Regions from separate parts of the Calothrix sp. FACHB-168 genome, predicted to be linked through region 1. Evidence: predicted binding sites of a transcription regulator. Region 1 holds the regulator's gene; each other region holds the start of a gene.
The links. Region 1 encodes NtcA, which controls nitrogen genes in cyanobacteria. Its sites were predicted from a motif close to TNTGTANNNNNNNNTACANA; they were not measured.

Region 1 (2,276 bases):
GGTAACGCACGCTGGCTTCTAAACCGGCTTTGGCAACGCCCATCACGTTATAGTTAGGCACTGCCCTGACGCTACCCAAATATGAAAGTGTGAGGATACTGCCGCCTTCTGTCATTAAGGGCTTGGCTGCACCACTTAATTGTACGAGGGAGTATGTACTAACCTGCAATGCTGTGTTGAAGCCTGCCCGCGATGTTTGGCTAAAATCTCCGCTTAAATCGTCTTTATTGGCAAAAGCCAGACAATGAATTAAAATATCTAGTTTTCCCCACTGACTGCGGATAGTTTCAAAGGTAGACTGAATCTGTTCGTCGTTTTGGACATCACATGGCAAAAATAAGCTGGGGTTGAGAGGTTCTACCAACTCGGCAACTTTTTTCTCCATTTTGCCGCGCTCATCTGGTAAATAGGTAATACCTAAGTTTGCGCCTGCTTTGTGCAGTTGTTGAGCTATTCCCCAGGCTATTGAGCGGTTGTTGGCAATACCTGTAACCAGAGCGTTTTTTCCAGTCAGATCCAGCATATAACTTTTTTAAAGTAAACAATCATGCTAGAGCATACTAGAATCTGAGGTTACTTTGACTTGGTTTTCCAGAGGATTTGTGAAAATGATTATTAGTACGAGTGTTTAATAGTTATAAAATGATTGTTTATTTCTTAATAAATTCTCAAGATATCTTGATTTTACCTTTAATAAACCTTTGAATTAAGCTATTACAAGGGGCTTTTCAAAAAGTTCTCGCTAAAAATATCAATAATTATGTATCATTATAAACAAATAGCTAGGAAATAAGGATTTGGAGTATAGGAAAGTACAAAAAGGTTGACGGTGCTTTATTGATTTTTCAGGTGTATTCTTAGGTAATCAGTTTTTGTTTTTCCGGCATTGGGTAGGGGAAGGGAGATGATCGTGACACAAGATAAAGCCCTAGCAAATGTTTTTCGTCAGATGGCAACTGGAGCGTTTCCTCCGGTTGTCGAAACGTTTGAACGCAATAAAACGATCTTTTTTCCTGGCGATCCTGCTGAACGAGTTTATTTTCTATTAAAAGGTGCAGTGAAGCTTTCTAGGGTGTATGAAGCAGGAGAGGAAATAACAGTAGCATTGCTGCGGGAAAATAGTGTTTTTGGCGTGCTGTCATTACTGACGGGAAACAAGTCGGATAGATTTTACCATGCCGTTGCATTTACGCCTGTAGAATTACTGTCAGCGCCAATTGAACAGGTAGAGCAAGCACTCAAGGAAAATCCAGAATTATCAATGTTAATGCTGCGAGGTCTGTCTTCGCGAATTTTACAAACAGAGATGATGATTGAAACTCTTGCACACCGAGATATGGGTTCTAGGTTAGTAAGTTTTTTATTAATTCTCTGTCGAGATTTTGGCGTTCCTTGCGCTGATGGGATCACAATTGATCTGAAGTTATCTCATCAGGCGATCGCGGAAGCAATTGGTTCTACTCGCGTCACCGTCACTCGGTTACTGGGAGATTTACGTGAGAAAAAGATGATTTCAATCCACAAGAAAAAGATTACTGTGCATAAACCGGTGACTTTAAGTAGACAATTCACTTAAAAGCAATTGGGATAAGTAGAGATGACAAGTGTTGTGTTTTTGGGGTAACACCAATCCTAGAGTTCGCTCCCAAAATTGATAAAATACTCCATTACCAACACAACCCTTGATATTGTCAGCAGTTAGTTGCACATTCAGCTATTCTGCTTTTAAGTTGCACAATCTATCGTCAAGGCTGTTGACTGTTGACCGTTGACCGTTGACCGTTGACAGTTAACAGCCCCGATCAGTATTTATGCAATTTAGACGCGCATTAGCTTATCTCTATCGCGCCACGCCACTTGCTTTTTTGTGGAACGCAAAATGACCGCAGGGCTACTCTCAAAGGGGTGGCGCATCAAATTAGACCAAAAACAACTAACAAATGACAAGCCAAGCCAGTAAATTCAGTGATTGTCAATCTCTAATTCCCCACAAAAAATGTTTGAAAGTAGTAGGCTGTATCTGGAAGCATTTCGGTAGCTGAAGATGACCACCGGGTACATCCTCATTGCAGCAATTTTATTCTTGGGGGGTATGCTTGCCACTTTGGGCGATCGCATTGGTACCAGAGTTGGCAAAGCACGCCTCTCTCTGTTTAAGCTACGTCCCAAAAATACGGCGGTACTAGTGACCATTTTTACTGGCACTTTAATTTCCGCCTCAACTTTAGCAATTTTATTTGCTGCGGATGAAGGATTGCGTAAAGGGGTCTTTGAGT
Region 2 (2,276 bases), on a different contig from region 1:
TTCGTTCTTGAGCAATTGCTTTAGCCGATACTAATAACGGCGTTAATATTTCCACTAAAGCACAGTCAGTTGCTTGTTCTCCTGTTCCTGGTAATAACAGGGGAAGTTTTGCTTCTTGATGAATGGTAGCTTCTACAACGACTTCATTTTCCGGAAGCGATCGCTGTGCTACATCTGGAGGTGCTAAGTCAATTACTTGGTCAAACTGTAGCAGTAATTCTTGCAAGCGATCGCTTTCTCTGATGATATTACCAGCCACATCGCGATTCGCATCCCCCGCCCGCAAGCGCTTCATGAGCAGCTTTCCAAACGTCCTAATGGCTGTTAAAGGATTGCGAAACTGGTGTAGGAGGTTATCAAGCAAATCTCGCTGCTGTTCTTGCAGGATTTGTTGTTGATGCAATTGCTGCTGTAACCAGGCACGACGCTGATCTAAAATACAAGCGATCGCTAAAGTTTGAGCTATTCTTTGAATTTCGCTTTGTTCCTGCTCATTCCAAGCTCTATCTTCCCTACCTGTTACTAATAACCCCATCATTACACCCTCATGAATTAAGGGTAAAACAATTTGGTTTTCACTCAGTAAATATTCCTCTGAAGTCTCAGGTTCCTGTGATGAATTTGTCGATTCTACCCTACCTGTTAATAATTTTCCCTGATTCGCTGGTAATGCCAAAACATTTTGTACTGTCAGTTCTTCCGGCATTTTGGCATCAGCAGTTCCTTCAAATTTCCGTAATATAGCTGTCTCTGGATATACCACCACCGGAATTAGTTTGGCCTCCCCTGTGGGAGCATCCACCAATTCTTGCGTTAAGTAGACAATACTCAACGATGCTCCTAGCCCTTGGGTCAATAGCGCTATTTGCTCTTGGCATAGAGCAACAAAATCAGAACTGGCAGACATTAACATTTTTCAGATTTTGCTCTAGTTTATAGAAATTGGGGGTAAATTAAAGAAGAGGGTTATTTTGTTCCTCACCCATTTAATAAAGCTTAACTAAATCTTCTTAGTAATGCTTTGTCTCAGGGAATTATATATTCCCTAATTTTGATTTATCTTGTTTTCAAGAGATTATTTCAGTTGTATCAATACTTTAAAAACTGTTGATTTTTTGAACTAGAACTTATATAATTACGACGGATTTTGTAGCTATCACTACAATCTATAGCTTGAAAGAGGAGGAAAATAGGTTGGCAAGGAGACGGAAACGGAAAAGTCGTCGTCGCCAAGAAGGGCGTCGAATTCTAGAGCATGTGCCTCAATATAGCATCGAAAGTGGCGAAGAAAAACCTGTGACAGCAGCCAGAAAATTTATTCAAGCTGAAGGTATCGCGCCACCTGCGTTGCTACTTGTGAAACGGAACGAACACACCACAGACCGGTATTTCTGGGCAGAAAAGGGACTGTTTGGTGCTCAATACGTAGAAGAGAACCATTTCTTGTTTCCCAGCCTGAGGGTATTAGAACCTCCCGCCGGTCAGGAAACCCTAGCTTTAGCTAGTCGTTGAACTACAAATGGTTATCTTACGCCTTAATGTTACTTCTGACAATCATTTAACTGGCAAAATTGCTGGCGTTATGCAAAAGTTTGATTTGACTTTGTAGCTGAGTTGCCAGTTGGGCTATTCCAGGTAATGGGAAAATCGACTTGTTTCAAACCAAGCTAGTTTGCATGGGTTGATTGATAGCTTTGTAATCGATACAGAAGTCAGCATAGAGCGAAAAGTGTTTCCTAGCGGGAGCTAAATTGCACGTTTATTTGGTAGATGGCTTAGGACACTCTGTCAACTGCTATAGTTATTTCCCTACGATCTCGTATCGTAGGGAAACTGACATCTTATAGATTCTAATTTCAGATTCCTAGTGTGTGTTTCCGGAAAATTCAGACAGAAGTCAGCATATCATACCCAAAAGATGTGCAGAAATTGAAAATTCATCAAATAGCTTTTAACTGTAGTGCCTTCTGCAACTCTGTGAGTTCGTCTCGATGAGCAATTACAGTTATTTTACTTGAGGATTGTTGCTGATTCGGGTTTGATTCCAGTTTGAGCGACACTTTCTCAAGTCTTCCGGCTTTCTTCCAATAAAAAATACCACTCATAGGTGAGAGCAGTAGTAGCCCAAAAAATAGGCTATGAACACTCGGAAAAAGTATTGACAAAACCAGAGACAAACAAACCAAACCAGCAAATGCTAGCAGTGTCAAAAACACAGCTAGAAACCAGCTTGGTTTAACAAACCCTTCAAAAGTCACTTGGTTTTGTTCACGATC
Region 3 (2,276 bases), on a different contig from region 1:
CATCGCCGCTATCTTTAACTTTTTCTGCGGAATTAAGTAATACAGCTTTCATCACTTGATGATTGCGAGAATTGACACTCCAGTTAGGTTGTTTTGTCCGCAACTGGCGATCGCCAAATTCCTGCAACAACGCCACCGTGGCTGTAAGGTGAGGTGCGGCAAAGCTTGTACCTGTGACTTTATTAACTTTGCCATCAGGATTGAGCATGACAATATTACTACCCGGTGCCACTAAACCGATAGCCCGCCGCCCGCCAATATTAAATTCCTTCCCCGCCAATCTACCGCTAACCCCTTGGTAAGCACCCGCCAGATTAGAAACATCTACTTTATTAAAAATCCCTTCGCGGCGGGATGAAAAAGCCACGTTGATTGCATTAAAATTATCTGTAGGAATAGGAATACCGCCTTTACCTTGGTTGCCTGCGATCGCATATACAACATCATGGACGCGAGTTGACCAGTCAATACACAAAGTCAGTAAGGCATTGCCATCTAAAATAGCTTCTGGGCGCGGATCGCGGTTGAGTGGTTCGCCAAAGCTAAAATTTATGGCGCGAACATCACCACCATTTTGTAAAGCAATATGTTGTGCCGATAAACATTCTTCTGGTTGACCCATATTTTTAGTTGAACCAACAGCCGAAGAATACAGTTTTGCTTCTGGCGCTACCCCCGGCCAAGCTTTGTCTTGACTGACCATCACACCAGCTACATTATAAGCATGAGGGTCAACACCACTATTGGATTTAGCGGGGCCATTGCGTAAAAAAACCGCAGCTAGGGATACAGCACGATTTTTCGATACTGCTTTATCCCAACCAAACATTCCCGGACGACCGATTTCCACTTGACCAATAGAAATTTTTCGACCGCGTAAATTATAAGGAGGTTGATGCAGCCTTAAAGCATCAATACCATTAGTTCCCAAAGAACTTTGTAAAGCTGAAGCCAGTACTGGCGCACTCAAGCAAGCAGCACCCAGTCCCCAAAATAGCCAAGTTAGTTTTTTAGTCATTGGTCAATAGTCAATAGTCAATAGTCAGTTGTCAGTTGTCAGTTGTCAGTTGTCAATAGTCAATTGTTAGAGACGCGATTAATCGCGTCTGTACAATAGTCATTTGTCCTCCTTGTCTCCCTTACTCCCTGCCCCCTGCCCCCTGCCCCCTACCCCCTACCCATAAACCTGGGATCAAATTTATGAGCGATTGCTAAATATTTTGTTACAATGCTTACAGACGAGGATGCTTCAAAACCCACTAGCCATGACCCAAAACCTATCTCAAAAGCCCATTGTTATCTCTCCATCTATCCTATCAGCCGATTTTAGTCGTCTGGGAGACGAAATTCGTGCGGTAGACGCAGCTGGAGCAGATTGGATTCACGTTGATGTAATGGACGGTCGTTTTGTACCTAATATTACGATAGGCCCTCTAGTGGTGGAGGCGATTCGTCCGGTGACCACAAAACCATTAGATGTCCACTTAATGATTGTGGAACCAGAAAAGTATGTAGAGGGTTTCGCTAAAGCAGGTGCTGATATTATCTCCGTACATGCCGAACATAATGCTTCACCCCACTTACACCGCACTCTTGGACAAATCAAAGAACTCGGTAAAAAAGCAGGCGTTGTACTCAATCCTTCCACACCTTTGGAATTTATTGAGTATGTATTGGAACTCTGCGATTTAATCCTAATTATGAGCGTCAACCCTGGTTTTGGCGGTCAAAGTTTTATTCCCGGCGTCGTACCCAAAATTCGTCAGCTACGTCAAATGTGTGACGAACGCGGACTCGATCCTTGGATTGAAGTAGACGGTGGACTCAAAGCTAATAATACTTGGCAAGTTCTAGAAGCTGGCGCTAATGCCATCGTTGCTGGTTCAGCTGTATTTAACGCTCCAGATTATGCTGAAGCAATTACAGCTATTCGTAACAGCAAGCGTCCATCTCCAGAATTAGCTAAAGTTTAATCCTGTGGGAATTAAACTGAGTTGAACTAGACCATAAAAATACTGATAGGGTAGCGCATAATCATGCCTACCCTATTTTTTAAACTCAGCCAATTCCTATCAAAGTCCTATTTGATTTTTGAATAAATTAAAAATCAAACTGAATGCTTAAATTATCTCCCAATTCTTGCCCAATTAGTTGCTTTCCAGAAGCTAAAAAATAAAGCTGCTGAAACTAAAGCTCCCAAATTCCATTTAACAGAATTCTTGAGTAAATTTAGACGTTGAGAAGATTGAGTCCTTTCAGCTTGAGTCTTAATTTGA

Region 2: AACW45_RS24525 (DUF3155 domain-containing protein) is a predicted target of NtcA. The motif match lies at 1,147-1,166, and genes of this name have one in related genera.
Region 3: rpe (ribulose-phosphate 3-epimerase) is a predicted target of NtcA. The motif match lies at 1,220-1,239, and genes of this name have one in related genera.

Annotation. Positions count from the first base shown of each region.
Region 1 covers NZ_CAWPNJ010000011.1:83,393-85,668, forward strand. The annotation lists gene fabI (enoyl-ACP reductase FabI) at 1-523, opposite strand, end outside; gene ntcA (global nitrogen regulator NtcA) at 905-1,576, shown strand; gene AACW45_RS05065 (DUF3084 domain-containing protein) at 2,045-2,276, shown strand, end outside.
Region 2 covers NZ_CAWPNJ010000041.1:317,031-319,306, forward strand. The annotation lists gene AACW45_RS24520 (sensor histidine kinase) at 1-913, opposite strand, end outside; gene AACW45_RS24525 (DUF3155 domain-containing protein) at 1,195-1,512, shown strand; gene AACW45_RS24530 (cofactor assembly of complex C subunit B) at 1,941-2,276, opposite strand, start outside.
Region 3 covers NZ_CAWPNJ010000030.1:3,353-5,628, reverse strand. The annotation lists gene AACW45_RS18245 (S8 family serine peptidase) at 1-1,018, opposite strand, end outside; gene rpe (ribulose-phosphate 3-epimerase) at 1,266-1,973, shown strand; gene hpsJ-A (HpsJ-like protein, cyanoexosortase A-associated) at 2,126-2,276, opposite strand, start outside.